DNA from 4 places in the Rhizobium sp. 10N427 genome. Region 3 is predicted to be linked to each of the others. Evidence: predicted binding sites of a transcription regulator. Region 3 holds the regulator's gene; each other region holds the start of a gene.

Region 1 (7,207 bases), on a different contig from region 3:
GCGCCAAGCACTTTGGCATCGATCATGCGACCGGCGAGCTCGTTCTTGGCTCCTGGCGCATCCCGCTGCCGCGCTCGCGCATGGCGCGGATCGGCATCGGACTGCTGCTGATTGTCTGTGGCTTCCTGGGGTTTCTGCCCATCCTCGGCTTCTGGATGCTGCCGCTGGGCTTCATCGTGCTGTCGCACGATCTGCCTTTGGCGCGCCGCTGGCGCCGCAGGCTGTCGGTCTGGTGGCACCGGCGGGGCAGGCCCGCCGGTAGCTAAAGTCTGGAATCAGGCGAAGAAGCCCGCGGCCCAGTAGAACAGCGCCGAGATCAATGCCGCCGCCGGCAGCGTTACCACCCAGGCGATGACGATATTGCCGGCAAGCCCCCACCGCACCGCTGAGACGCGCTTTGCCGCGCCGACGCCGATGATGGCGCCGGTGATCGTATGCGTCGTCGAAACCGGAATGCCGAGCCATGTCGCGCCGAACAGCGTCAGCGCTCCGCCGGTCTCGGCGCAGAAACCCTGCATCGGATTGAGCTTGGTGATCTTCGATCCCATCGTGTGGACGATTCGCCAACCACCGAAGAGCGTACCGAGCGCCATCGCCGTCTGGCAGGAAAGCACCACCCAGAGCGGAACGTGGAAGCTGCCGCCGAGATAGCCCTGCGAATAGAGAAGCACGGCGATGATGCCCATGGTCTTCTGCGCATCATTGCCGCCGTGGCCAAGCGAATAAAGCGAAGCGGAGACGAACTGCAAGATGCGGAAGGTGCTGTCGACGGCAAACGGCGTCTGCCGCACGAAGATCCACGAGACGGCGAGCACCAGGAACAGCGCCAGCAGAAAGCCGATCATCGGCGACAGCACGATGGCTCCTGCCGTTTTCAGCAGGCCGCCCCAGACGATCGAGCTGAAGCCGACCTTGGCGAGGCCGGCGCCGACGAGACCGCCGACCAGTGCATGCGACGAGCTCGACGGTATCCCGAAGACCCAGGTGACGATGTTCCAGATGATCGCGCCCATCAAGGCCGCAAAAATCACCAGCGGGCTGACGATCTCGGGATTGATGATACCGGTGCCCAGCGTTTCCGCCACATGCAGACCGAAGAACAGGAAGGCGATGAAATTGAAGAACGCCGCCCACATCACGGCATATTGGGGCTTCAAAACACGAGTCGAGACGATTGTCGCGATCGAGTTCGCCGCATCGTGCAGTCCGTTCAGGAAATCGAAGAACAGCGCGACCGCGATCAGTCCGATCAGCAGCGGAAAGGCGAGGGTGGCATCCATCAGACGTTCTCGATCACGATGCCGCTGATTTCGTTGGCAACGTCCTCGAACCGGTCGACCACCTTTTCGAGCTCGGCATAGATCTCGCTGCCGATGATATAGGCCATCGGGTTGGAGGCGCCGTGACGGCGGAACAGGTCTTTCAGACCGAGATCGTAAAGCTCGTCCGACTTGCCTTCGACCCGAGTGACTTCCTCAGCGATCGATGTCAGCCGCTGCGCATTGGCGCCCATCCGGTCGAGAAGCGGAATGGCCTCGGCAATCAGATGTGCCGCCTTGACGATTTCCTTGCCCATCTCCTGCATACCGGGATCGAAGCTCTTCTGTTCGAACAGGCGGATGGTCTTGACCGTCTTGTGCATCATGTCGATCGCGTCATCGAGCGACTGGATCAGATCCTTGATGTCGCCGCGGTCGAATGGCGTGATGAAGCTGCGGCGCACGGCCAGCAAAACTTCGCGGGTAATATCGTCGGCCTCGTTTTCCAGCGTGACGATGCGGTTGCAATGCCGCTCGGTATCGTTTCCGGCCAACAATTCGTTCAGCGATTCCGCCGCGCCGACGACGGTGCGCGAGTGCTGAGCAAAAAGATCGAAGAATCGATCTTCGCGCGGAAGAAGTTTGCGAAACCAGCTTAACATGGCGACCCCGTGAGTGCTTGAGTTGTCACGCAACTGTCACAAATGGGGTCCTGTTGCAATAAAAGCCGGGCCGAACATACCGCGCCAGCAGGCTTTTCCACGCGTTTGAGGCAGGTTTCACACAGCCTCGGGAATACGATTCTCTTAATGAAGGTCGAGTGTCAGCTGCCGGTTCTTGATCTGAGGCAGGGGCAGGCCGATATCGATCTTGCCGAACACGCGCCGTCTGCGCTCCTCGTCCTTTTCCCGCTCGGCGCGGCTGGCAGCCACGGTCGCAAGCGCATTCTCAATCACCTGTTCGGCATGGGTCATAGGAACCTCCGTTTTATGTTCCTATTTTGTTCTCATTTAAGCAAATAGTCAAGTCTGCTCATTCACCGAAGTAGAACAGCGGCTCGCGGGTCAGTTCGCCGTTGCCGATATGGCCATACAAGTCCTGGCCGAGGATCCAGTAGGCAATTTTTTGCGTCGTCAGGGAGAAAACATAGTCTCCGTCGATCCAGTGCTCGGCCTTGCTGCCGCCGATTGGGAACAAAAACTTGCCTGCTTGAAATAGGACCGCTTTCTCAGACTTATGATCGAAAATGTATCTCGTTTTCGCCATGTGTCATCCCGCTTCTATACGCAGGATGCAACGTCACATGGGATTTTGATCATGTCTATATTATCAGAAGTAGAGTCTGATTATATTCACAGATAAGCTTTAGCTTAAACAGCATTATCCCAAAAATGGATAATACATCACCGGCCGCAGGGGCGGGGATGTATTCCGGCAATACAAGCTTGGATTGTTGAGTTTGGAGGCCTCGCCCGGAATTGAACCGGGGTACAAGGATTTGCAGTCCTCTGCGTCACCACTCCGCCACGAGGCCATCCGTGAACGACTTGTTCAGTGGTGGCGCGGATTTAGAATGATCCAAAGGAAACCGCAAGAGGTGTTTTTCGAAAAATCTTGACCGGCAACAACTCGTCCACCGTCAATCGGCATCCAGCGCCCTTGATCATTCAGCGAATCCGCTCATTATCCATATATGAGGAATATCTCAAAACCCTTTGTCACCAAGGATGATCCCGACCGCCACATTCGGTGCCAGGACGCGCTTCAGTTCGCGTTCCGCGATTTGATCGAGGCGGCGGTTGCCGCCGGATGGAGTGAGCAGGAAGCGCTGGATGCCGTTGGCTATCTTGCCGAAGGGCATATGCAGGAGCGGGTGGCGAGGGCGGATGCCGCGGCATTGGCGGCGCTTTTGAAGACAATGCGCTGATCCGCGCGGCTATCCAACGCCTCAATTCGATCTTTGAAGCGCGGCAATCGGCGAGACGCCACCTGTGGTGACGCTGGGTGCGGCAGAGCCGATCAGTGGAATACAGAGAATGATTGCGACGAAACCGCCGATAAAGCAGGCGCCGAGTATCAGGGATCTGTTCATGCCTATTCCGCGTTCGCTTCGATTGCGGCCTTTATCGCAAGCGAAGCTGACATGTTCCTGAAACGCTGTTCAGGGTTTTGGTGCGGATTTCAGATAAAGATAGGCGCCGATGGCAAAAAAGCTAAGCGTCAAGCCCGGCCAGGCGATGAACACGGTCGTGTAGCCGCATGCTCCAGTGAAGCAATCTCCGAGCGTTCCCGCTAGGGATAGCCGCATGGACAAGACGCCCGCAAGAATGACGCTTGCGGCGGCGATCAGCAGCAGAATGAAAATCGTAAAACCCGTGCTTCGCATTCGAACCTAAAGAGCGGGCCTACTGATTCCTGCCTGCTGCGCTGTGATTGTCCTCAACTCGTCCGGCTGTTGACCAGCCCGCAGCAAAGAATGCCGACGAGCGCCGCACCGATGAACAAGTCGAAGAGTGTGAAATGCACGAACATGGCAGACATGGCCTGCTCCTCCTCATTTCCTCCGGTTGCAAGAATACCACAGGGCCACGCTTTATGCCACTTCGGAGTTTGGAATGCGCTCCGGCGCACGCGACAGCGCCGCGTCCACTCAAGTATTCTTGCCGCAGCCGCGCGCGGAGCCTTGAAAGCATCCGAACCCGGGATTAAGAGACGCATGTAGGCGCCGAAAACGGGCAAGAGGATAAGATGGATTTCGAAGCAGCACGCGTGAAGATGGTCGACAACCAGATCCGTACGACGGACGTGACGTCCCATTCCGTGTTGAGCGCGTTCCTGACGGTCGAGCGCGAAACTTTCGTCCCGGAAAAGTCGAAGGCGCTGGCCTATATCGATAATGACGTCGAGATCTGTCCCGGCCGCTTCCTGATGGAAGCCTCGCCGCTGGCAAAGCTGCTGCAGCTTGCCGCGATCACCAAGGACGACACGGTTCTCGAAGTCGGCTGCGGTACCGGCTACACCTCGGCGCTGCTGTCGCTGATCGCCGGTTCGGTTACCGCTCTCGAATCCGATGAAGCGCTTGCCGCAACGGCAAAGGCCAATCTCGCAGCCTATCCGAATGTCGCCGTTGTGACCGGCGGTCTCGAGAAGGGCCATACGGCCGGCGCGCCTTATGATCTGATCTTCGTCAACGGTTCCGTCGAGCAGGTTCCGGCAGCTCTTCTCGGCCAGCTCGCCGAGGGCGGCCGTCTGGTCACGGTCGAGGGTTACGGCAACGCCGCCCGCGCCAAGGTCTTCGTTTCCGAGCGCGGCGCCGTTTCCGAAAATGTCTTCTTCAACGCGTCGGTCAAGCCGCTTCCGGGCTTCGCAAAGCTGCGCGAATTTGTGTTCTGAGCAGCATTGCATTGCTCTTTGACGATGCGGGCGCCTCCGGCGCCCGTTTGCGTTTGCGGCGCTGAAACCGGGCCGGGCAGACGGTCCGCAGTTCATCCAACAAAACTGTGCATGGACGCATTCATTTGATTCGCGATGATTTTTTTCGCGTCTTGGGTATTCTAGTGTCTGGGTGATTCGGATGCCCACACCACGCAATCCGATCGTTGCTTTTAGCATAACGGGGATAGATATGGCTCAGCCAAGCGTAGCGCGTGAACCGTCCATGGAAGAGATCCTGGCGTCGATCCGCCAGATCATCGAGAGCAATGATCCGGGTGCCGGAAAGGCCATTTCCCAATCTTTGCCGCCGGTTTACGGCGATGACGGCGAAGACGAAGGCAGCGACTCCAACATCCGTCTGACCGTCGACGACACCTATGCCAATGTCGAGTTTCCCGAGCCGGTGATGCAGGCCGATCCGCGCTTCGTCGCCGCCAATTCGGCAGGTACGCGCGATATCGAGGAGCCCGCGCGCTCCATGTCGCTTGCCGATGTCGCCGCCCGGGTTCGTGCCGCCTCCGAGCGTCTGCCAGCCCAGCCGCCGCGCGAGCTTCCGCCGGTCTTCCGCCAGCCGGAACCCGTGGCCGAGCCCGTCGCTGAACAGGTCCGTGCACCGGTCGAGCATGTATCCGCTCCCGTCGTTGCTCCGCTGCCGGCACCGAAGCAGGCGCCGCTTGTTGCCGAAGCCGCACCGGTGGACGCTGCCCCTCAGCCGGTAGCAGCCGCTGCCACAGAAGTGTTCCCGGAGCCGCAGGCAACGATCGCTCCGCAGGCCGAAATCGCGCCGGAGGCACCCGTCGCCGAAGCCCCGGCTGCCATGCCCCAGTTTCTGCCGCAGATCATGGAAGAAGCCCAGGCGCTGATCTCGCAGGATGCCAGCCTTCAGGTCGCACGTTCCTTCGAAGAGCTGGCGCTTGCCATCGATGGCGCCGAGCGTCGGTCGCTCGATGAGATCGCCGAAGACATGCTGCGTCCGATGCTGCGCGAATGGCTGGATGACAATCTGCCGACGCTGGTCGAACGCCTCGTGCGTGAAGAAATCGAGCGCGTGGCGCGCGGTCCGCGCCGCTAACCGGAAACGCTTTTTACCGAACAAGCCGCTCCGGTCTCCGGGGCGGCTTTTTTATTGACTTGCCCGCAGCCATCCTATTTACAAACCCGCATCCTAAAACCCCGAAGTTTGGTCATAAAATGCTCGACAAGACCTATGATTCCGCCGCAGTCGAACCCAAAATCGCTGCGAAATGGGACGAAGCCGATGCTTTCCGCGCTGGCGCCAACAAGAAGCCCGGTGCCGAAACGTTCACGATCGTCATCCCGCCGCCGAACGTGACGGGCTCCCTGCACATGGGCCACGCGCTCAACAATACGCTGCAGGACATCATGATCCGTTTCGAGCGCATGCGCGGCAAGGATGTGCTGTGGCAGCCGGGCATGGACCATGCGGGTATCGCCACGCAGATGGTGGTCGAGCGCAAGCTGATGGAACAGCAGCTTCCGGGCCGCCGCGACATGGGCCGCGACGCCTTCATCGACAAGGTCTGGGAATGGAAGGCTGAATCGGGCGGCCTGATCTTTAACCAGCTGAAGCGCCTTGGCGCCTCCTGTGACTGGTCGCGCGAACGCTTCACCATGGACGAGGGTCTGTCGCAGGCCGTTCTTGAGGTATTTGTAACGCTTTACAAGCAGGGGCTCATCTACAAGGACAAGCGTCTCGTCAACTGGGATCCGAAGCTGCTAACGGCGATTTCGGACATGGAAGTCGAGCAGCTCGAGGTCAAGGGTAACCTCTGGCATCTGCGCTATCCGCTGGAAGAGGGCGTCACCTACCAGCATCCGGTTGCCTTCGACGAAGATGGCAAGCCGACGGAATTCGAAACCCGCGATTATCTCGTCGTCGCCACGACCCGCCCGGAAACGATGCTTGGTGACACCGGCGTTGCCGTCAATCCGGACGACGATCGCTACACGTCGATCGTCGGCAAGCACGTCATCCTGCCGATCGTCGGCCGCAAGATCCCTGTTGTCGCCGACAGCTATGCCGATCCGACCGCCGGTACCGGCGCCGTCAAGCTGACGCCGGCGCATGATTTCAACGACTTCGACGTTGCCCGGCGCACCGGCTTGCGCGCTATCAACGTTCTTGACGTCGATGGTTCGGTCACCATCAAGGAAAACGAGGACTTTCTGGAAGGTCTCGACAACCCGGCGGCCCTCCACGGCGCCTGGGATCGTCTCGAGGGCCAGGATCGCTTCGCGGCACGCAAGATCATCGTCGAGATTTTCGAAGAAGCCGGTCTGCTCGACAAGATTGAGCCGCACAAGCACATGGTTCCGCACGGAGACCGCGGCGGCGTGCCGATCGAGCCGCGTCTGACCGAGCAGTGGTGGGTCGACAACAAGACGCTCGCCAAGCCGGCGATCGCCTCGGTTCGCGAAGGCCGCACCAAGTTCGTGCCGAAGAACTGGGAAAACACCTATTTCCAATGGATGGAAAACATCCAGCCCTGGTG
Region 2 (7,207 bases), on a different contig from region 3:
TCCAGAGAATACCGACCTGCGTGCCGGTAAAGCCAAGCTGATGCCAATAGATCGATGCGAAGGCATAGAGCAGCGCGTGGCTGGACTGCTGGATCGCCACGCCCCAGAGCAGCACCAACAGATGCGGCTGACGCAGCGAGCTGCCTGTTGCCTGCTGCAGATCGACAGGCGTATTGCGGCGCCGCGTCGGGCCGATACGCGGACAGTAGATCGCCATCGCCATGGTCATCGCAAAGCCAAAGATCATGACCGGCAGCACCATATCGCCACCCCACAAGCCGATCATTTCGCCGCCGATCATCGTCGAGACGATGAAGGCGATCGATCCCCAGACGCGCATCGATCCGTAATCCAGCCCCCAGCGCCGGACGCCCGAAATGACGATCGATTCGACGATCGGCACATAGGGCGCAAAGGTGGCGCCCTGGACGCTATACACGATCAGCACCGGCCAGAAGCTCGTCGTCCAGTAAAGTGCGATCGCCGTCAGCAGCGACAACCCGCCAGACCATAGGAGCACGTCGGCGCGCTCCTTCATCCGGTCGGCATACATCGCCACAACCGGCGCCACGAGGACGCGCACGACCATCGGCACGGCAAGGATGACGCCGATCTCGTGATCGGTGAATTTGTGAACCGCAAGCCAGACAGGGAAGAATGGAAGCGCGACACCGTTGACGATCAGCGGGGCGCAGTAAGACAGGGCGCTGAGCAGCCGGAAACGCGGCGGAGCCCCCTCATCGACAGAGGCATTCTGGGCGGGAATCATGGTGGACCTGCAGGAAACTGTGCGCTGCCTAACACATCAACCTAGGGGCGACTATGGCGAGAAATAGCCCATTTGAAACGTTTTAAAAAATAAATAGGGCCGTTGCCCGGAGGCAACGGCTAAATGTCTTGCAATATGGCGGGTTGAAAATCAGGCAGCCTGCGGCGCGCGCTCAGGCTGGTGCGTCAGCTTCAAAGTCACCGGCTCGCTGCTGGCGATCGCATTCCAGGTGATCAGTTCGAAAGTGCCGTCCTCATGCTCGGCAATCGCCGTGCAGCTTTCGACCCAGTCGCCGGTATTGATATAGCGCACGCCGTCCATCTCTTCGATGACGGCATGGTGGATGTGACCGCAGATGACGCCGTCGGCACCACATTTGCGGGCCTCGTCGGCCACGACACGCTGGAACTCGCCGATGAAGTTGACGGCATGCTTGACCTGCAGCTTGGCCCAGGCCGAGAACGACCAGTAAGGCATGCCCATGCGGCGACGGATGGCGGCCAGAACGATATTGATGCGGATCGCCATGTCATAGGCCCAGTCGCCGAGATAGGCGAGCAGGCGGGCATTGCGGACGACGACATCGAATTCGTCCCCATGCAGCACCAGATACTTCTTCCCGTCGGCGCCCTCGTGCATCATCCGCTCGGCCACTTCGATGCCGCCGAAATGCATGCCCGGGAAGTCGCGGAGGAATTCGTCGTGATTGCCGGGAATGTAGACGACGCGCGTACCCTTGCGCGCCTGGCGCAGCAGTTTCTGGATGACGTCGTTGCAGACCTGCGGCCAGTACCAGCTGCGCTTCAGGCGCCAGCCATCGACGATATCGCCGACGAGGACGATCGTGTCTGCCTCGTGGTGGCGCAAAAAGTCGATCAGGAAGTCGGCCTTGGCAGCCTTGGAACCGAGATGCACATCGGAAATGAAGAGCGTACGGAAGTGTCGCGTATCCATGTAATCCATCACAGGCATCCTGCCCGTGCCCCATCGTTCATCTGGCCTTCCAAAATCAGACTCGTGTTTCAGGAAGATGACAGCGCGGTTGTTTGACGCATCCCTCGGGCACAAGAGTTTTCCGCTTTCAACCTCAAATTCCCGCTGTCCCGCCGCACCGATTGTTGTATGGAGAAGGCTTCAAACGACATGACTGCGGTATTGGAGAAGGCAATGGATAATCAGGACAAATCCAAGACGGAGAAGAACCTGACAGGTGGAACTCTTGACGAACAGGCGCTGTTCTTCCACCGCTATCCCCGCCCCGGCAAACTCGAAATTCAGGCGACCAAGCCGCTCGGAAACCAGCGCGATCTGGCACTCGCCTATTCGCCCGGTGTCGCCGCGCCGTGTCTCGCGATCCGCGACGATCCGGAGACGGCCGCCGACTATACCTCGCGCGCCAATCTGGTCGCTGTCATCTCCAACGGCACTGCCGTTCTCGGCCTCGGCAACATCGGCCCTCTGGCGTCCAAGCCGGTGATGGAAGGCAAGGCCGTTCTCTTCAAGAAGTTCGCCAATATCGACGTCTTCGATATCGAGGTCGATGCCTCGACCGTCGAGCAGATGGTCTCGACCGTCGCTTCGCTTGAGCCAACCTTCGGCGGCATCAACCTCGAAGATATCAAGGCGCCGGAATGCTTCGAGATCGAACAGCAGCTGCGCGCAAAGATGCGCATTCCCGTCTTCCATGACGACCAGCACGGCACCGCGATCATAGTTGCCGCCGCCATCCTCAACGGCCTGGAATTGGCCGGCAAGTCGATCAGCAACGTCAAGATCGTCACGTCTGGCGCCGGCGCTGCAGCGCTCGCCTGTCTCAATCTGCTCGTCGAACTCGGCGCCAAGCGCGAAAACATCTGGGTCCATGACATCGAAGGCCTCGTCTACGAGGACCGCAACGTGCTGATGGACCAATGGAAAGCCGTCTACGCGCAGAAGAGCGATACCCGCACGCTCGCCGAAAACATCGGCGGCGCCGATGTCTTCCTCGGCCTCTCTGCTGCCGGCGTTCTGAAGCCGGAACTGCTCGAGCAGATGGCCGAAAAGCCGCTGATCATGGCGCTCGCGAACCCGACGCCGGAGATCATGCCGGAACTCGCCCGTGCTGCCCGGCCGGACGCGATGATCTGCACGGGGCGCTCGGACTTCCCGAACCAAGTCAACAACGTTCTCTGCTTCCCCTTCATCTTCCGCGGCGCGCTGGATTGCGGCGCCGAGGAGATCAACGAAGCGATGAAGATGGCAGCCGTCCGCGCCATCGCCGGCCTCGCCCGCGAAGAGCCGTCCGATGTCGCTGCCCGCGCCTATTCCGGCGAAACGCCGATCTTCGGACCGAACTACCTGATCCCTTCGCCCTTCGATCCGCGCCTGATCCTGCGCATCGCGCCTGCCGTCGCCAAGGCCGCGGCCGAGAGCGGCGTCGCACGCCGTCCGATCACCGATTTCGACGCCTATCTCGACCAGCTGAACCGCTTCGTCTTCCGCTCCGGCTTCATCATGAAGCCGATTTTCACGGCCGCCAAGGCTGCCGAAAAGAAGCGGGTGATCTTCTCCGAAGGTGAAGACGAACGCGTGCTCCGCGCCGCTCAGGTTCTCATCGAAGAAGGCATTGCCGAACCGATCCTGATCGGCCGTCCGCAGGTCATCGAGACCCGCTTGCAGCGCTATGGCTTGCGCATCCGCCCGCTTTCCGACTTCGCCGTCATCAACCCGGAAGACGATCCGCGCTTCCGCGAATATGTCGATCTCTATCTGTCCCTCGTCGGCCGCCGGGGCGTCATCCCGGAAGCGGCCCGCACGATCGTGCGCACCAACACCACGGTCATCGGTGCGCTGGCGTTGCGCCGCGGCGAAGCAGACGCGCTGATCTGCGGCCTCGAAGGGCGTTACGAGAAGCACCTGCGCGACGTTCGCCAGATCATCGGCAAGCGCAAGGATGTCCGCGATTTCTCGGCACTCAGCCTGCTGATCTCGCAGCGCGGCGCGACCTTCTTCACCGACACCTACGTGACGTTCAATCCGAGCGCCGAGGAAGTGGCTGAATCAGCCGTTCTGGCTGCCGAGGAAATCAAGCGCTTCGGCATCACGCCGCGCGCCGCCCTCGTCTCGCATTCCAACTTCGGCTCGCGCGAAAGCGAAAGCGCCACGAAAATGCGCGGTGCCCTGCAGCTGATCCGTGATACCGCCCCCGATCTCGAGGTCGACGGTGAAATGCATGGCGAGAGCGCAATCGCGGACGAAATCCGCAAGCGCGTCATGCCGTCCACCACGCTGCATGGCGAAGCCAACCTGCTGGTCTTCCCGAACCTCGATGCGGCCAACATCACGCTCGGTGTCGTCAAGTCGATGACCGACGGCCTGCATGTCGGCCCGATCCTGCTCGGCACGGCCCTTCCGGCCCACATCCTGGCGCCGTCGGTGACCTCGCGCGGCGTCGTCAATATGGCAGCTCTCGCCGTGGTCGAGGCACAGCAGCCGGCGTGATTTGCCGTCGATCGGAAAAATGCGTTAGAATTCCTTCGTTAGCTTGTTAACGGAAGGCAGCTAGACAGAACGGATGCGGCAAATGCTCTGCCGCTTCCGGTTTACTATGCTGCGGGATGATACCGTGAAACGCCGAATCCTGACCCTTGCTCTCTTTCTCGCCGCTGCCGCGCCCGTGGCGGCGCAGACCAGCGCGATCTGCGAAGATTTGCGCGGACGCCTTGCCGACCTGCCGCAGGTGATCGGCAACGGCCCGGAGATCCGCCAATATGCAAGCGCCATAGCCGAACAGAACCTCGAGCTCCGCAAGCTGCGCAACGACCTGCGCAGCAACGGCTGCAGCGTAGACAGCATGGTCGTCATCGGCGGCGAGAATGACCGCTACTGCAGCGACCTGCAGGAATCGGAATCGCGGATGATCGACAACATCCACCACCTCCAGGACCGCCGCAACCAACTGCGGGAGGCCGGCGGCAGCGATGTCAACGAACGCCGCGAACTGATGGCCGCCCTCGACGATAACGGCTGCAACGACGATCCGGGTTATCAGCCGGACGAGCGCGCCTATGTCCCGGCGCCAAGCACCGAAGAACAGGCGATGCGCGGCGATACCTTCATTCCGCTCGGCAACGGCGAGGAAGGCAACACCCAATATGGCGTGCCGCGCGGCGAGATGATGTCGCATGTCAGCACCATGTGCGTACGCAGCTGCGATGGCGGCTTCTTCCCGATCAGCACCAATGCGACTTCGATCGATTTCAGCCGCGACGCCTCGACCTGCTCGAAAATGTGCCCGGGCATCGAGACCGAGCTTTTCTATCAGGACGTCTCCAACACCGACGCGGCCAACATGATCTCGGCCGCGACTGGCGCCCGCTACAGCGCCATGCCAAACGCCTTCGCCTACAAGAACCGGGCGCCCGGCGAGAAATCTTCCTGCACCTGCAATCTGACCGCCTATTACGAACAGATGCGCAAGAACCAGACGGTCAGCGCCCCGCCGCCAAAGGGCTCGATCACGACGATCACCACCAAGCCGCCGGCAACTGCTGCCCCCACACCGGCTGCGCCGCAGGCACAGGTACCCGACCGCCCCTACGACCCCGGAAACAGCAAGGTACGCCAGATAGGCCCGCAATTTCTCGCGGGCGACCAGGGCAGCATCGACCTGAAGAATCCGGCCACCTCAGGCCCGCAGCCGCAGCAGCAACAGCGGAATTAGCGGCGGCCCCAGCCATCGCGGAAGATCAGCTCGTCGAGCGGCAGCCGCTGCCGCCAGCCTTTGACGGCCAGCTCGGGCTCGCTATAGAGCGTATCGACATAGCCGATGCAGAGCCAGGCGACGATCTCGACATGCTCGGGCACGCCGAGAATGTCCTTGAGTTCGCTCTCATGGAAAATGCTGACCCAACCGACGCCGATGCCTTCGGCCCGTGCCGCGAGCCAGAGGTTCTGCACCGCACAGACGGTTGAATAGCTATCCATCCGCGGATTATGCGTGCGCCCCAGCACGACGTCACCGCTGCGTGACGGATCGCAGGTGATGCAGATGCCGAGCGGCGCCTTGAGGATGCCCTCCAGCTTCAGGGAACGGTATGTCGCCTGCCGCTCACCGTCGAACATCCCGGCCGCCTCGCGGTTCGCCCTGTCGAAGGCGTTCCAGACGCGCTGACGCACACCGGCATCTTCGACAACGATAAAATTCCAGGGCTGCATGAAGCCGACCGAGGGCGCGTGGTGTGCGGCCTCAAGCAGCCGCACCAGCACATCGGATGGGATGGGATCAGGCAGAAACTGGTCGCGCACATCGCGCCTGGTCATGATCGCCCGGTAGACGGCGTCGCGCTCGTCAGCGGAAAAGGCGGACGCGCCTTCAAGCGCATCCTTGTTCATGGGCCGCATCGTCAAATCCCCAACAACGCAACCGCCCCGCCGTCCGCGCGGGATCAGTCTATGATGCCAGGCCGGTCTTCTGACTTGGCGTCATCCGCCCGCCGCAGCCTTCCCGGTGTCAACCAGTGGCATGATGCGGCAGGCGTCGGCCTTACAGCGTTGGGCACGTTCCGGGCTTGCACCGGATTCCCGATTCTCCCGCGGCAAGCGGGCACCTGACGAAAGCCTCTTGCCCGCTTTTCAGAGAAGCTTCAAGTGGCCGGGAGATACCGGACATAGGCAAACTCGTCACCATCAGGTGACCAGCAGGGAACATTGATCGTGCCCTGCCCGCCGAACAGCTCGAAAAGCGTCGTCAGATTGCCGCCGTCCATATCCATCAACCGCAGGCGCACATGCAGGTCGCGCGGATGATCGAAGACGTCAGCGTCGTAGGAAAGCAGCAGCACCTTGTCGTTGGTGGGCGCCGGATGGGCAAACCAGTTGCCGTGATTGTCGTGCGTGACCTGCTCCAAACCGGTCCCATCGGGATGAATCCGCCAGATCTGCATCAGCCCGGTGCGGCTGGAATTAAAATAGATCCACTGCCCGTCAAAGGAATAATCCGGCCCGTCATTGCGCCCCTCGCCATGCGTCAGCCGCCGCTCGGCCCCGCCATCGACGGAAATCGTATAGATGTCGAAGAGATCGCCGCGGATGCCGCAATAGGCGAGTTCCTTTCCGTCAGGCGACCAGCCATGCCAATAGGATGGCAGGTTTTCGGTGATCTGTTTTGGCGCGCCGCCTTCCGAGGGCAGCGTATAGATGCAGGATTTGCCGTGCTCGGTCTTGTCGGAAATCACATACTGCTTTCCGTCGGGCGAAATGCCGTGATCGTTGTTGCAGGCAGTGGCAAAGCCGGTGTCGACCTGCTGCAGGCCGCCCTCACCATCCGGTGACAAGCGATACAGAAGGCCATCGCCGTTGAGCAGCAGGTAGCGGCCATCGGGCGAAAAATTCGGCGCCTCGATCAGCTGCTCCGTCTGGAACACGACCCGGCTCTTGGCCGTGCGGATGTTGTAGATC
Region 3 (7,207 bases):
GTGACCGCGAGCCCGATGTTCCTGATTCATGGAGACCCAGGTATCGGTTACCACGCAATCGGCGCCTTCGACCGCACGGTCGGCATCATGGCTGAGCATGATTTCGGCGCCCTCATTGCGGGCCCAGTTCAGATAGTGATCCTTCGGCTCGGAACCAAGGGGGACAGCCATGTTCATGCGGTAGCCGAAACGGGCAGCTCCTTCGACCAGCGAATGCAGCACGTTGTTGCCGTCGCCGGTCCAGGCGATCGTCTTGCCCTTGACCGGGCCGCGATGCTCTTCGAAGGTCATGATGTCGGCCATGATCTGGCAGGGATGCGTATCATCCGTCAGCGCATTGATCACCGGTACCGTTGCGTGTTCGGCAAGCTCCAGCATGCGGTGATGCTCGGTGGTGCGGATCATGATCGCGTCGACATAGCGCGACAGAACCTTGGCCGTGTCGCCGATCGTCTCGGCGCGGCCGAGCTGCATCTCGGTGCCCGAGAGGAACAGCGTCTCGCCACCCAGCTGGCGCATGCCGACATCGAAGGAGACGCGCGTCCGTGTGGAAGGCTTTTCGAAGATCATCGCCAGCATCTTGCCGGCCAGCGGCTTGTCGCCCTTGCCTGCTTTGAACGCCTGCTTGCGCAGCATCGCGTCGTCCATGATGACGCGCAGATCGGCAGAGCTCATCGCCGAAAGATCGAGGAAGTGTTTGGGGGAAGCCATGTCGTCCTTACCTGTTTGCCCCGGAAGGCATCTATCCGTTCAAGCCGTCTTCTTGGCCTTCGATGCGCGAATGCTTTCGGCAGCCTGCTCAATGCGGGCAAGACCCTCGCGGGCCTCCTCGGCAGTGACGACCAAAGGCGGCAGCAGGCGCACGACATTGTCACCGGCGGGCACGCCAAGCAGGTGGGCGCCGCGGATGGCAGCCAGGAGTTCAGTCGAGGGAACGGCGGCCTTGATACCGAGCAGCAAGCCCTCGCCGCGGATATCCTCGATCACATCGGGATAGCGGTCCTTGAGCGATGCGAGGCCCTGGCGGAAGACCAGAGCCACATCACGGACATGTTGCAAGAAGCCTTCGGCAAGGACGATGTCGAGCACGGCGCCGCCGACGGCCATGGCCAGCGGATTGCCGCCATAGGTCGAGCCGTGGGTGCCGGCCTTCATGCCGGACGCAGCTTCCGCCGTTGCCAGGCAGGCGCCGAGCGGGAAGCCGCCACCGATGCCCTTGGCGACAGCCATGATGTCAGGGGTCACGCCGGACCACTCATAGGCAAAGAACTTGCCGGTACGGCCGACGCCCGTCTGGACCTCGTCGAGAATGAGCAGCAGGCCCTTCTCGTCGCAGAGCGCGCGCAGCGCCTTCATGAACTCTGTGGTCACCGGGCGAATGCCACCCTCGCCCTGAACCGGCTCGATCAGAATACCTGCGGTCGCATCGGTGATTGCGGCGCGCACAGCGTCGATATCGCCAAAGGGCACCTGGTCGAAGCCAGGGGCCTTGGGGCCGAAACCTTCGAGATACTTCTCTTGCCCGCCGGCAGCGATCGTCGCCAGCGTACGGCCGTGGAAGGCGCCTTCGAAGGTGATGATATGGAAACGCTCGGGATGGCCCTTCGAATACTGATAGCGGCGTGCGGTCTTGATCGCGCATTCCAGGGCTTCCGCGCCGGAATTGGTGAAGAACACCTTGTCGGCGAAAGTCGCCTCCGTCAGCCGCCTGGCGAGCTTTTCCTGCCCGGGGATTTCATAGATGTTGGACAGGTGCCAGACCTTGTCGGCCTGCGCCTTCAGGGTATCCACGACATGCGGATTGCTGTGGCCGACCGAGGTCACGGCAACGCCGGCACCGAAATCCAGATATCGTTCGCCGCTTTCGGTAATCAGCCACACGCCCTCACCTCGCTCGAACCGCAATGGGGCACGAGAATAGGTATCATATAGCGGCGCGGCTTCAGCCATGGCGCGGTCTCCTGTCAGCGTTACGGGCAACCGGACTCCGGCTAAAAACCAGGTCCGAAAAATTAAAAATGCCGCCTTTCGGCGGCGACTGGCACTATTTACTTTTCGCACTGCAATGTCAACAAAACTGCGGCTTTCGTGGCTTCTGAGAGACGCTCAAGCAATGTCGCGTTTTATCAACAGCTAATGTTGCAGAAATGACTCTCAGGGGAAGCAAGTTGGGGAAAACCCCGAATTCGATTCATCCGGATTCCTGCGACTCTTGTCACGGAGTCAGCCTCACACTAGGTTAAAACTCAATTACTAGACTGCATGCGGCGGAACTAGTCACCAAAATTAGTCAAGCGTTTCTTGTGCCGGATTCGTCCGGGGCAAACAGTGAGGGATTCTGCCTTCGCAACGCTTAAACGGCGGAGACACAGGGCATGAACTGGACAGACGAGCGGGTCGAGAAACTCAAGAAACTGTGGTCCGAAGGGCTGAGCGCGAGCCAGATCGCTGCCCAGCTTGGCGGCGTCAGCCGTAACGCCGTTATCGGCAAGGTTCACCGTCTGGCGCTGCCGGGCCGTGCGAAGGCCGGCGGCAACGCCACGGCTGCGCGCGCTCCCAAGCGTACGGCGGCAGCACCCCGCGCCCCAACCTACGCATCGCGTCTGGCGACGACCCGTACGGTCACCCGCCAGCAGGGCGCGACGATGCTGAAGGAAGAGATCGAGATCGACGTCATGGAGGAGATGGAATACCGTCCCGCCAAGAACGTGATCGTCCCGATTTCCCGCCGTCTCGGCCTGACGGAGCTCACCGAGCGCACCTGCAAGTGGCCGGTCGGCGATCCCTTGAAGGACGATTTCCACTTCTGCGGCTGCGAAAGCCCGGATTCTTCGCCTTACTGCACCTACCACCAGCGCCTGGCCTACCAGCCGGTCAACGAGCGCCGCAGGGCAGCAGCCCGGGCAAACTGAGCCGGGTAAGCACAAACGAAAAACGGGCCTCGCGGCCCGTTTTTTTGTGGTCTCAATTCCGAAAGCTTCAAGCTTCCATCGAATATCCAGCGCCGCGAACGGTGCGGATGACATCCTGCATGTTGGAGAAGTTCAGCGCCTTGCGCAGACGGCCGACATGGACATCGACGGTGCGCTCGTCGACATAGATGTCGTGACCCCAGACGCCGTCCAGAAGCTGCGAGCGCGAGAAGACGCGGCCGGGAGAGGCCATCAGGAATTCCAGCAGGCGAAATTCGGTCGGTCCGAGACGGACTTCGCGGGTCTTGCGATGAACGCGGTGCGTCTCGCGGTCGAGTTCGATATCGCCGCATTTCAGCACGGTCGACAAAACCTCGGGCTTGGCGCGGCGCAGCATCGCCTTGACGCGTGCGACGAGCTCGGGCGTCGAGAACGGCTTGACGACATAGTCGTCGGCACCGGTCGAGAGGCCACGAACGCGTTCGCTTTCCTCGCCGCGCGCCGTCAGCATGATGATCGGCAGGCGCTCGGTCTCCGGGCGCATGCGCAGCCGGCGGCAAAGCTCGATGCCTGATACGCCAGGCAGCATCCAATCAAGGATAAGAAGGTCCGGCGTCCGCTCCTGAAGGCGGATTTCCGCCTCATCGCCGCGCAGGATGGTGTCGACCTCGAAACCTTCGGCTTCGAGATTGTAACGAAGAAGCACGCTCAGTGCTTCTTCGTCTTCAACGACTGCAACTCTCGGGATCATTCTGTTCTGTCTCCTGAGGCCCGGTCCGGATATTATTCCGTGACCGCGCCGACGGTGTTGGCGGTGTCGTCCTTCGGACGCTCGCCCTCCGGCTGGGCGCCGGTCGCCATGTAGTAGATGGTTTCTGCGATGTTGGTGGCGTGGTCGCCGATGCGCTCGATGTTCTTGGCACAGAACAGAAGGTGTGTGCAGCTGGTGATGTTGCGCGGATCTTCCATCATGTAGGTCAGAAGCTCGCGGAACAGCGAGGTGTACATCGCGTCGATTTCCTCGTCGCGCTCGCGGATCGACTTCGCCTTATCGGCAGCGCGCGTCGTGTAGACGTCGAGCACTTCCTTGAGCTGGACGAGCGCCAGTTCGGAGAGATGCTCCAGGCCGCGGCCAAGCTTGCGCGGAACGCCGGTGCTCTGCACGGCGATGACGCGCTTGGCGGTGTTCTTGCCGAGATCGCCGACGCGCTCGAGGTCGGCAGCGATGCGGATCGAACCCATGATCTCGCGCAGGTCCGACGCCATTGGCTGGCGGCGGGCGATGGTGACGATCGCCTTGTCGTTGATCTCGCGCTCGGCGTGATCGAGGATCACGTCGTCGGAGATGACCTTCTGCGCCAGTGCGCCATCGCCGTTGACCAGCGCGCGCACAGCGTCGGAGACCATCTGTTCCGCCAGACCGCCCATTTCGGAGATGCGGCGGGTCAGGAACTTCAGATCTTCGTCATATGCAGAAAAGATATGTGTCGATGCCATGGGAAATGTCCTTGAGTGTCTCTATCGGAAGTCGTGACGCCAAAGATCAGCCGAAGCGGCCCATGATGTAGTCCTGGGTGCGCGGATCGTCCGGATTGGTGAACATCTTGTCGGTGTCGTTCTCCTCGACGAGGTTGCCGAGGTGGAACATGGCGGTGCGCTGCGAGACGCGGGCCGCCTGCTGCATGGAGTGCGTCACGATGACGATCGTGTAGCTTTCGCGCAGCTCGTGGATCAGCTCCTCGACCTTTGCGGTGGCGATCGGGTCGAGCGCCGAGCAGGGTTCGTCCATGAGGATGACTTCAGGGCTGACGGCGACGGCGCGGGCGATGCAGAGGCGCTGCTGCTGGCCGCCGGACAGGCCGGTGCCGGATTCATGCACGCGGTCCTTGACCTCGTTCCAGAGGCCGGCGCGCTGCAGGCTGGTCTCGACGATCTGGTCCATGTCGGCCTTCGACTTGGCGAGACCGTGAATGCGCGGGCCGTAGGCGACGTTTTCATAGATCGTCTTCGGGAACGGGTTCGGCTTCTGGAACACCATGCCGACGCGGGCGCGAAGTTCGACGACGTCGATATCCGGATCGTAGATATCATCGCCATCGAGCGTGATCTTGCCGGTGACGCGGCAATTGTCGATCGTATCGTTCATGCGGTTCAGGCTGCGCAGGAAAGTGGACTTGCCGCAGCCGGACGGGCCGATGAGCGCAGTCACGGTGTTTTCGCGGATGTTCAGCTTGACGTCGAAGAGAGCGCGCTTTTCGCCGTAATAGACGGAAACGTCCTGGCCGATCATCTTGTAAGGGATGCTGTTCATCTTCTGGTCCAGAGCCTTCTCAACTGCTGCTTCTGTCAACATGTTCATGGGTTTCTACTCCGTTTACCAGCGGCGCTCAAAGCGACGGCGCAAGAGGATGGCTCCGATGTTCATGACAATCAGGAACAGGAGCAGGACGATGATGGCACCCGAGGTACGCTCCACGAAGGCGCGTTCGGCTTCGTTGGCCCACATATAGACCTGGACCGGAAGTGCCGTGGACGGATCGAGCGGCGTGGTCGGCGCATTGGCAACGAAGGCGACCATGCCGATCAGCAGAAGCGGCGCGGTTTCGCCGAGCGCATGCGCAAGGCCGATGATGGTACCGGTCAGGATGCCCGGCATGGCAAGCGGCAGAACGTGGTGGAACACCATCTGCATCTTCGATGCGCCGAGACCGAGAGCGGCCGAGCGGATCGACGGCGGTACGGCACGCAACGCAGCACGCGTGGCGATAATGATGGTCGGCAGGGTCATCAGCGTCAGCACCAGGCCACCGACCAGCGACGCGGAACGCGGCAGACCCATGAAGTTGATGAAGACGGAGAGGCCGAGCAGACCGTAAACGATCGACGGAACGGCAGCGAGGTTGTTGATGTTGACCTCGATCAGATCGGTCAGCTTGTTCTTCGGCGCAAACTCCTCGAGATAGATCGAGGCGGCGACACCGATCGGCAGAGCAAGAACCAGAACGATCAGCATCAGGTAGAGCGAGCCGATGAGCGCAACGCCCAGACCTGCTGCTTCCGGACGGCTGGAATTGCCATTGACGAAGAGGCCTGTGTTGAACTGCTTGAAGAGAGCACCGCTTGCCTTCAGCTCGTTCATCCAGCCGACCTGCTTGTCGTTCACCTTGCGGTTCTTCTCATCGACAGAGAGATCGATCTGGCCCTTGCTGGCGCTATCGATATTGGCGTCGGCAAGCACCGTGACATTGACCGTCTTGCCGATGATCGACGGGTCGGAGACGACCATATCGCGCAGCTGGATAGGAGCGCCCTTGGAGAGCATGGCCGAAGCATCGCGGACGTCAGGACGGCTCGAGGCGTTGACATTCAGCTGCTTGACGATGGCGTCACGCAGCAGAGCGCCGTAGTTGGCGGAGACGAGGACCGACGGATCGGTCGCACGCTTGTTGCTCGGGTCGATCGTCTTTTCGGTGAATTCCACCGGAAGCGTGATCGCCGTCTGCTGGAAGGCGGTATAGCCCTGGCGGATGACCGTCGAGAGCAGGATCGCCAGGAAGATCAGGCCAAAAGATATGGCAGCGATGCCATAGGCCTGGAAGCGGCGTTCTGCGGCATAGCGGCGCTTGATGCCGATGTCGCGGCGTGCCGGAGCCTTGGAGACAGTGATGCCTGCAACGGGAGAAACAATATTCGTCATTCGTACTGCTCCCGGTATTTGCGCACGATGTAGAGCGCGTAGATATTGAGGCAAAGCGTGATGAAGAAGAGCGTAATGCCGAGCGCGAAGGCGACTAGCGTCTGCGGCGAGGTGAACTCGAGGTCACCCGTCAGCTGATTGACGATCTTGACCGTCACCGTCGTCATCGGCTCGAAGGGATTGATCTGGATACGGGCGGCAACACCGGCCGCAAGCACGACGATCATCGTTTCGCCGATGGCGCGCGATGCGGTCATCAGCAGCGCACCGACGATACCCGGAAGAGCGGCGGGAAGCACGACCTTCTTGATGGTTTCGGAGCGCGTTGCGCCGAGGCCAAGCGAACCGTCACGCAGCGCACGCGGCACGGCGGTGATGATATCGTCGGACAGCGAGGACACGTAGGGGATCAGCATGATGCCCATGACGATACCGGCGGTCAGAACGCTCTGCGCCTGGATGAAGTTCGTGTAGTCGCCGGTCAGGAGACCGCTGACCTGCGACGACAGATCGCGCAGGAACGGGCCGACGGTGACGAGCGCGAAGAAGCCGTAGACGATGGTCGGGATACCGGCCAGAACTTCGAGCAGCGGCTTGG
Region 4 (7,207 bases), on a different contig from region 3:
TTCAGGCTGAGCGCCAAGAGACCGTTGACCAGCGTTGTCCAGAGGATCCAGACGAGGAAGATCAGGCCGAGGCCGGTGGCGCCGGTGCAGAGCGTCAGTGCAATGCCGCTCTTGATCTGGCGGCTGCGATAGATGGAGTTGGAGCCGGTCATCTTATTCGCCTCTCTGCTTTGCCATGCGCAGCAGCATCAGCTTGGCAGCGGCAAGGACGATGAAGGTCACGACGAAGAGGATGAAACCGAGCGCGATCAGCGACGAGAGATAGATGTCGGTATCGGCTTCGGTAAATTCGTTGGCGATCGCGGCGGCGATCGAGTTGCCGGGCTCCATCAGCGAGACCGCGATATTGTGGGTATTACCGAGCACGAAGGTGACGGCCATCGTTTCGCCGAGCGCACGGCCGAGGCCGAGGAAGATGCCGCCGACGACGGCGGTGCGGGTGTGCGGGATGACGATGTCGCGCACCACTTCCCAGCGGGTCGAGCCCAGCGCATAGGCCGATTCCTTCAGCTGCGCCGGGACGACCAGGAAGACATCGCGCATGACCGAGGAGATGTAGGGGATGATCATGATCGCCAGCACGATGCCTGACGTCAGCATGCCGATGCCCATTGGGGCGCCCGAGAACAGCAGGCCGATGCCGGGAATCGGGCCGAGCCAGTCGATCAGCGCCGGCTGGACGTAATCCGACATAAAGGGCGCGAAAGTGAAGAGGCCCCACATGCCGTAGATGATCGAGGGAATGCCGGCGAGCAGTTCAATGGCGCCGCCGATCGGTCCGCGCAGCCAGCGCGGCGCCACCTCGGTGACGAAGACGGCAATACCGAGACTGATCGGGACGCCGATCAGCATGGCGAGCGCGGAGGTCACCAGCGTGCCGTAGATCGGCACCAGACCTGCGAAATGCTGAGCAACGGGATCCCATTCGGTGCCGGTGATGAAGCCGAAGCCGAAGGTGCGGAAGGCGAGAAGGCCGCCCCATGCCATGGAGATTGCCGCCGCCAGGAGCGCGGCGAGAACGAACAGGCCGCAGCCCATCACGATCCAATGGAAAATGCGGTCGCCGTTGGCGCCGTCGCGGCGCTTCACATCCGGCACGACGGCCGGCAGCGATGCCAGTGCTTCACTCATATCGATACTCGACTTGCTTTTGAGGGGGCGTCAAAGCAAACGGGGCAGAAAGCGAATGCTCCCTGCCCCGGCATTTCCAGGACTTAACCCTTGAAGGACGCCGTCCAGTAGTCTTCGATCTGCTTCACCAGCGTGGCCGGCAGCGGAACGTAATCGAGGGAAGAGGCTTCCTTCTGACCGTTCTCGAGTGCCCACTTGAAGAAGGCGAAAGCAGCCTTGGAGCGCTCGGCATCCTTCGGCTCCTTGTACATGATCGCCCAGGTGGTGGCGGTGATCGGCCAGGCCTTTTCGCCAGGCGCGTTGGTCATGATCAGGTAGAAGTCCTGGGCCTTGCCCCATTCGGCGCTGGCAGCAGCAGCCGAGAAGCTATCTGCATTCGGCTTCGGATACTGACCGGAGGCGTTCTGAACGAGAACGAAGGGCAGCTTGTTCTGCAGGGCGTAGGCGTATTCGACGTAACCGATCGAATCCTTCACGCGGGTGACGTAGGCAGCGACGCCTTCGTTGCCCTTGCCGCCGATGCCGACCGGCCAGTTGACGGCAGTGCCTTCACCGACCTTGGACTTCCAGTCCGGGTTGACCTTGGAGAAGAAGTTCGTCCAGTTGAACGAGGTGCCCGAACCGTCCGAGCGGTGAACGACAGCGATCTGGCTGTCGGGCAGCTTGAGGCCCGGGTTCAGGTCGGCGATCGCCTTGTCGTTCCACTTGGTAACGTTGCCGAGATAGATGTCGGCCAGAACCTTGCCGGAGAGCTTCAGCTCGCCCGACTTGATGCCCTTGACGTTGATGACGGGGACGATGCCGCCGACGACGACCGGGAACTGGCCGAAGCCGCCAGCGCTGAGGTCTTCAGGCTTCATCGGGGCGTCGGAAGCGCCGAAATCGACGGTCGCAGCCTTGATCTGGGCGATGCCGCCGCCCGAGCCGATCGACTGGTAGTTCAGCTTGTCACCGGTCTGCTTGTTGTAGTCCGCGGACCACTTGGACAGAACCGGATAGACGAAGGTCGAGCCGGCGCCGGTAATATCGGCGGCGGAAGCGGACACTGCGAGCGCAGCAACCAGGCCGGCGCCGAGGCAGGCCGAAAGAAGTGTCTTGGTGAGCATATGGTCTCTTCCCTGAATGGAACGAACAATCGACGAGACCGGCGCCATGGAGGGGGTATCCACTGGCAAAGGGCGCTGAAATTCCCGTCGCAAAGGCGGGCTAGGCGCTGCACATTACAGTTTGATGACATTTCTGCGACAGTTCGAAGTCGGCCTCCGATGCCCCACATAGCGTGCAGGATTGTTCGTTCACTAAATCAAGGATTTAACCTGTAAGGCTCTGTAAACATTACAAAATGTTAATGTCGGACTGCGTTGGTTTGACGCAGCCCGGCAAAAACCGGAGCCTTATGCGATGCCGTAGCGGCTCGCCGGCTTGTTGTGTGAGAGGTTGGGTCCGAGCGCATAGCGGGCGGCGTTCAGCGCTTCGAAATCGGCAGGATCTGGCAGCGACGGGATGGTCACGAGTTCGCCCTGGTCGAAGCCGGCAAGGGCCGCATCGACGAGATCGGTGACGTCCATCACCATCGACGGCGGCAGCTGATCAACCGAGCCGCCAGCGCGTTCGAAGATCTCGGTGCGGGTCAGGCCCGGAAGAACGGCCTGAACCTTGACGCCCTTCGCGCTGGCCTCGGCATGAATCGACTGGGTCAGGTTGAGCACGAAGGCCTTGCTGGCATTGTAAGTGCCGTGGAAGCGTTCGGCGAGGAATGCGACCACCGAGGCAATGTTGATGATGGCGCCCTTGCCGCGCTTCGCGAAGGTCTGCGCCGCTGCGACACCGAGGCGATTGACGGCCACGACGTTGATCTCGATCATCGTTTCGAGATAGTCGATATCATCTTCGAGCAATGCGCCTTTAGGGCCGATACCGGCATTGTTGACGAGCAGCGTAATCGCCTCGTCCTCGCGCAGGCGCTTCTCGACCTTTCGCACGTCTTCCCTGTTCGTCAGATCCGCCTGCAGGACCTCGGCCTTGATGCCGTGAGCGGTGGTGAGCTTTTCAGCCAGGGCATTCAGACGGGCTGCATCACGGGCGACCAGCAGCAGATCGTATCCGCGCATTGCGAGACGATCGGCATAGGTGGCGCCGATACCCGAGGAGGCGCCGGTAACGAGAGCTGTACCAAGGGAGGAAGTTGACATCGTGAAATCCTTTTCGATGCGTTGGCAATTAGTGGCATATACCACTATATTGAGATCAACGACATCTTGCGCAAGGGCGCACCGAAGAAATTATCGAAGACGATTGACGGCCGGCAGCAATCCGGTGACACCGGATCAGGAGAACGACGATGGACGAAAAAATACCGGGCTTCGAAAGCTGGACCGTTTGCAGCAACAGCGCGCTTCGCCGCGCGACACGCCAGCTCGGGCAGCTCTATGAGGAGGTCTTTGCACCAAGCGGGCTGAGAGGCACGCAGTTCGGGCTGCTGACGCAGATCCATATGAACGGCAAGCCGTCGCTGAAATTCCTGGCCGACGGGCTGGTGATGGACCTCTCCGCCCTCGGACACACGCTGAAGCCGCTAATCCGGGACGGGCTGGTGGAGCTGGTGCCCGACGAAAAGGACAAGCGCGTCAAACGGGCCACGCTGACGGAGGCCGGACGGGCAAAATGGGAAGAAGCCAACCGTCTCTGGGCCGAAGCACGCGACCGCTTCGAAAACGCCTTCGGCGCTGAAGCGTCGGAAGAATTGCGCAAAACCCTGAACCGCATTTCCTCCCCTGCTTTCGCGGAGAGTTTCAGGCGCTGAGGTTCGGCACTCAGACCCGGATCACATAATCCTTGCGAGTCGTTTCAACGACTTCCCAGGTTCCGTTGAAGCCGGGCTTGAGGATCATCCGGTCGCCGGCCTTGAGATGCACGGGCTCGCCGCCGTCCTCTGTGACGATCGAATGGCCTGACAGCACGTTGAAATATTCCCACTCATCGTAGGAAATCCGCCATTTACCGGGTGTCGCTTCCCAAATGCCGGCGTAGAGTCCGCCTTCGGCTTCTTCCAGGTTCCAGGTGCGGAATTGCGGATTGCCGGAAACGATGCGGTCGGCGGCGGGCGCGCCCACTTCGGGCTCGACGGACGCCGGGTCGAATACGAGTTGATGCGGCATGCGGTCTCCTATCGGGCAGATGTCAGAAGCTTGACGCCGAATCCCATGAAAATGATGCCGGCCATCGCGTCGATGCGCCGGCGTCCCCGCGCGTAGGCGCCTGAGACTGCGGGGTTGCGCAACACCGTCAGAACGAAGGTGTACCAAAGCGAGGACACCAGAACCATCGTCACCACGGCCAGAGCGCCATGCACCCAGGAATGGTCGGCAGGCAGGGTGGCGGCAAAGAGACTGGCGACGAAGACGGCCGATTTCGGATTGGCGAGATTGGTTATCAGGCCGGAATAGAAGGCCTGCCGGCTGCTCATGGCGGGGCGGACCACAGGTTCGCCCAGCGTTGCGGACTTGCTGTAGGTCTTCCACAAAAGCTTGGTGCCGAGCCAGAGAAGATAGGCACCACCGGCGATTTTCAGGAACAGGTAGGCAAAGGGTGCGGCCGAGAACAAGGCGCTGATGCCGAGCCAGCCGGCCAGTCCCCAGCAGACCGTGCCGAGGATGACCCCGGCGATGACCGCGACCGCGGCACGCGTCGAGCCCTCCAGCGCCGTGCGCACGACGATGAAGAAATTCGGACCCGGCGTGATGGCGGCGACCGCCCAGATTGCGGCAACGGAGAGAAGAAACATGGATTGATGAGACTCGCGGAAATGGTTTCAGACCAGAACCTTAGAGGCTTTGGATGGCTTGGCCAAGTGGGACGGAATCACGTCAGCCCGATGCGCGTCGCGGCTTCCCGGAACAAGGCCTGGTCAACCGGCACGAGATGAAAAGCGGCGAAGAAATCGGCCAGATGATAGCCGGAATACCGCCGGCGGATCGCCGCGACATACGCCCGCCCCTCATCAAGCCGCCCGCCAACGGCAAGGCAGAGCGCGGCGATGGCCATGATATGCACGTGCGCGTTGGGGCGCATCGCGGCCTTTGCGGCCCAATCGGCAGCCTCCTCGTATCGACCAAGGCGCACCAGAGCGATCGCCCGGCTTGCCAGCATTCCAAACAGCATCGGATCGTAGGGGCTGAGGGACTGCGACTGGTCTGCAGAAAGGATGGCGGCCTGCGGATCCCCGGACTGGCAGTGCACGAAGGCCAGTGAATAATGCGCGAAGGCAAAGCTCGGGCTGAGATCGACGGACTGGCGCAATTCCTCAATCGACTGGTCATGCAGTTTGCGCAGCCATAGCGCCCGGCCGATCGACAGGTGGGCGGCCGGATCGCGGTCGTCGGCAAGCAATGCTTGGCTGGCCGTCCGGTAGGCCAGTTCCGCCTGTTCATCGCGGTCCGCCCAATGCTGGAAGGCGTTCTGGAAATGGGTGAAAGAAAGCCCGGCATGGGCGCGGGCGAAGGTGGGATCGAGGCTGATCGCCCGTTCGAAAAACTGTTGCGCCTGATCGTTGTCGGCCTTGGTGAAACGGAACATGTGCCAGAGACCGCGATGATGCGCTTCCCAGGCATCCAGCGAATTGGGCGGTTTGAGGAAGGCGCGGTTGCGCTCCTGCGTTTCGATCTCCCGCTCGATCGAGGCGACGACGCGGCTACCGATCTCCTCCAGCAGCAGAAGGGTCTCTCCGGCATTCTGGTCGAACGCGTCGGACCATACGATCGTGTTGGACCGCGCCTCGATCAGTTCCAGCCTGATGATGATGCGGGTTCCGGTGCGCTCGAAGATACCGTTGACCACGTAATCGACGTTGAGGGCAGCGGCGATGTCTTCGGGCGAGCGCATCCGCTCCCGCAGCGCAAACATCGTTCCCTGGGCAATGACTTTTAGCGTCCGGAGCTTCGCGAGCCGGGAAATGATGTCATAGACAAGCGCATCCGACGTGCCGCCGGGTATGGCGAGCACCGACATGTCGTTGAAGGGCATGACGGCGATCGAAGCGCGGCGGCGGTTATCGGCAGGCGTTTCCGATGGCGGTGTTTCAGGCGCCGTGGATGCCACGGCGGCAGGTTTGGCAGGTTTTCTGCGAAGGTCTTCCCAGAGAGCGCGCAGAGACGCGGTCTCGATGCCCTCGGTGGCAAAAGATCGCAACGTGGCCTCAAAATGTTCGCCAGCATCGCGAAGCCGCCCCTCGGTCGCGAGCGTTGACAACAACAACTCGTGAGGCCGGAGATCGAAGGGTGCCAGCTCGATCCAGCGGTCGAGATAAGGCAGCCGTTCGGCACCGGCCAAAACCTCGACGATATGGGCGAGGATATCCGCCTGCATGTCGCGGAAGCGGCGGCGCTGGGAATTCAGCCATGTTTCGAAGGCCGGAAGTCTGTCGATCGCGAGGCCATCCAGGAACTCGCCCGAGGCGCGATCGGCAAGTGACGCCAGCGCTGCGACCGGCACGCCGTCGAACCCGGCGCGGGCCGCCAGGGCGACCTCGACCGCATCGATGGCACAGCCGGTGAGATCGAGGGCAACCGTATCGCCCTGCACGATCACGCGCTCGCCGATCAGGGCGCGGATGCGGCTCAGGCACCAGCGCAACTCGCCGCGCGGATCGTCGGCGACATCCCAGAAGAGGTCGCAGAGCTGTGCCCTGCCCTGCGCATAGGGCAAAAGGATCAGATAGGCGAGCAAGGCGCGGACTTTTCGCGACCCCGGCAGCTTCACCTCGGCACCGTCGCGGCGGACCGTCATCGGCCCGAGAAGGCAGATTTCCAGTGGCGGCCGTTCGTGCCGCCCGGATATTTCCACGGTTGTTCCCACGCCTGATGACACGGCGTCCCCCATGGTCACCGCCTATACCGGAAGCGTCCGGCGGCTTGATGCACGGCGGCGGCATTCACAATTCAACAATCTGATCCAGGGAGAGAAGAATGTCCACTTCCGCGGCTCTTGCCGGCACACCCGCTCAACCGATGGCCGATCTCGCAGCCCTGAAGGCCCGCCAGCGGGGCGCCTGGTCTTCGGGCGATTACGCCGTCGTCGG

The links. The regulator PhoB, encoded in region 3, activates phosphate uptake and scavenging genes when phosphate is short. The targets are predictions, from matches to a motif close to TGTCATNNANCTGTCAT.
Region 1: AC1DIJ_RS24450 (DUF47 domain-containing protein) is a predicted target of PhoB. The motif match lies at 1,945-1,961, and genes of this name have one in related genera.
Region 2: AC1DIJ_RS16695 (UDP-2,3-diacylglucosamine diphosphatase) is a predicted target of PhoB. The motif match lies at 1,789-1,805, and genes of this name have one in related genera.
Region 4: pstS (phosphate ABC transporter substrate-binding protein PstS) is a predicted target of PhoB. The motif match lies at 2,351-2,367, and genes of this name have one in related genera.

Annotation. Positions count from the first base shown of each region.
Region 1 covers NZ_JBFTID010000014.1:121,813-129,019, reverse strand. Annotated here, with positions in the region: gene AC1DIJ_RS24460 (hypothetical protein) at 1-266, shown strand, start outside; gene AC1DIJ_RS24455 (inorganic phosphate transporter) at 276-1,280, opposite strand; gene AC1DIJ_RS24450 (DUF47 domain-containing protein) at 1,280-1,921, opposite strand; gene AC1DIJ_RS24445 (hypothetical protein) at 2,066-2,233, opposite strand; gene AC1DIJ_RS24440 (hypothetical protein) at 2,292-2,525, opposite strand; tRNA gene AC1DIJ_RS24435 (tRNA-Cys) at 2,720-2,793, opposite strand; gene AC1DIJ_RS24430 (hypothetical protein) at 2,953-3,186, shown strand; gene AC1DIJ_RS24425 (hypothetical protein) at 3,208-3,351, opposite strand; gene AC1DIJ_RS24420 (protein-L-isoaspartate O-methyltransferase family protein) at 4,008-4,652, shown strand; gene AC1DIJ_RS24415 (DUF2497 domain-containing protein) at 4,885-5,766, shown strand; gene AC1DIJ_RS24410 (valine--tRNA ligase) at 5,886-7,207, shown strand, end outside.
Region 2 covers NZ_JBFTID010000007.1:83,132-90,338, reverse strand. Annotated here, with positions in the region: gene AC1DIJ_RS16700 (MFS transporter) at 1-769, opposite strand, end outside; gene AC1DIJ_RS16695 (UDP-2,3-diacylglucosamine diphosphatase) at 920-1,723, opposite strand; gene AC1DIJ_RS16690 (NADP-dependent malic enzyme) at 1,937-4,249, shown strand; gene AC1DIJ_RS16685 (DUF2865 domain-containing protein) at 4,374-5,471, shown strand; gene bluB (5,6-dimethylbenzimidazole synthase) at 5,468-6,151, opposite strand; cobalamin riboswitch at 6,195-6,376, opposite strand; gene AC1DIJ_RS16675 (TolB family protein) at 6,394-7,207, opposite strand, start outside.
Region 3 covers NZ_JBFTID010000004.1:22,312-29,518, forward strand. Annotated here, with positions in the region: gene argF (ornithine carbamoyltransferase) at 1-711, opposite strand, end outside; gene AC1DIJ_RS09855 (aspartate aminotransferase family protein) at 751-1,950, opposite strand; gene AC1DIJ_RS09860 (GcrA family cell cycle regulator) at 2,376-2,912, shown strand; gene phoB (phosphate regulon transcriptional regulator PhoB) at 2,980-3,663, opposite strand; gene phoU (phosphate signaling complex protein PhoU) at 3,696-4,409, opposite strand; gene pstB (phosphate ABC transporter ATP-binding protein PstB) at 4,456-5,271, opposite strand; gene pstA (phosphate ABC transporter permease PstA) at 5,287-6,609, opposite strand; gene pstC (phosphate ABC transporter permease subunit PstC) at 6,606-7,207, opposite strand, start outside.
Region 4 covers NZ_JBFTID010000009.1:103,716-110,922, forward strand. Annotated here, with positions in the region: gene pstA (phosphate ABC transporter permease PstA) at 1-152, opposite strand, end outside; gene pstC (phosphate ABC transporter permease subunit PstC) at 154-1,131, opposite strand; gene pstS (phosphate ABC transporter substrate-binding protein PstS) at 1,215-2,237, opposite strand; gene AC1DIJ_RS19650 (SDR family NAD(P)-dependent oxidoreductase) at 2,526-3,323, opposite strand; gene AC1DIJ_RS19655 (MarR family transcriptional regulator) at 3,473-3,934, shown strand; gene AC1DIJ_RS19660 (cupin domain-containing protein) at 3,945-4,289, opposite strand; gene AC1DIJ_RS19665 (LysE family transporter) at 4,298-4,915, opposite strand; gene AC1DIJ_RS19670 (transcriptional regulator) at 4,993-6,972, opposite strand; gene AC1DIJ_RS19675 (class I SAM-dependent methyltransferase) at 7,095-7,207, shown strand, end outside.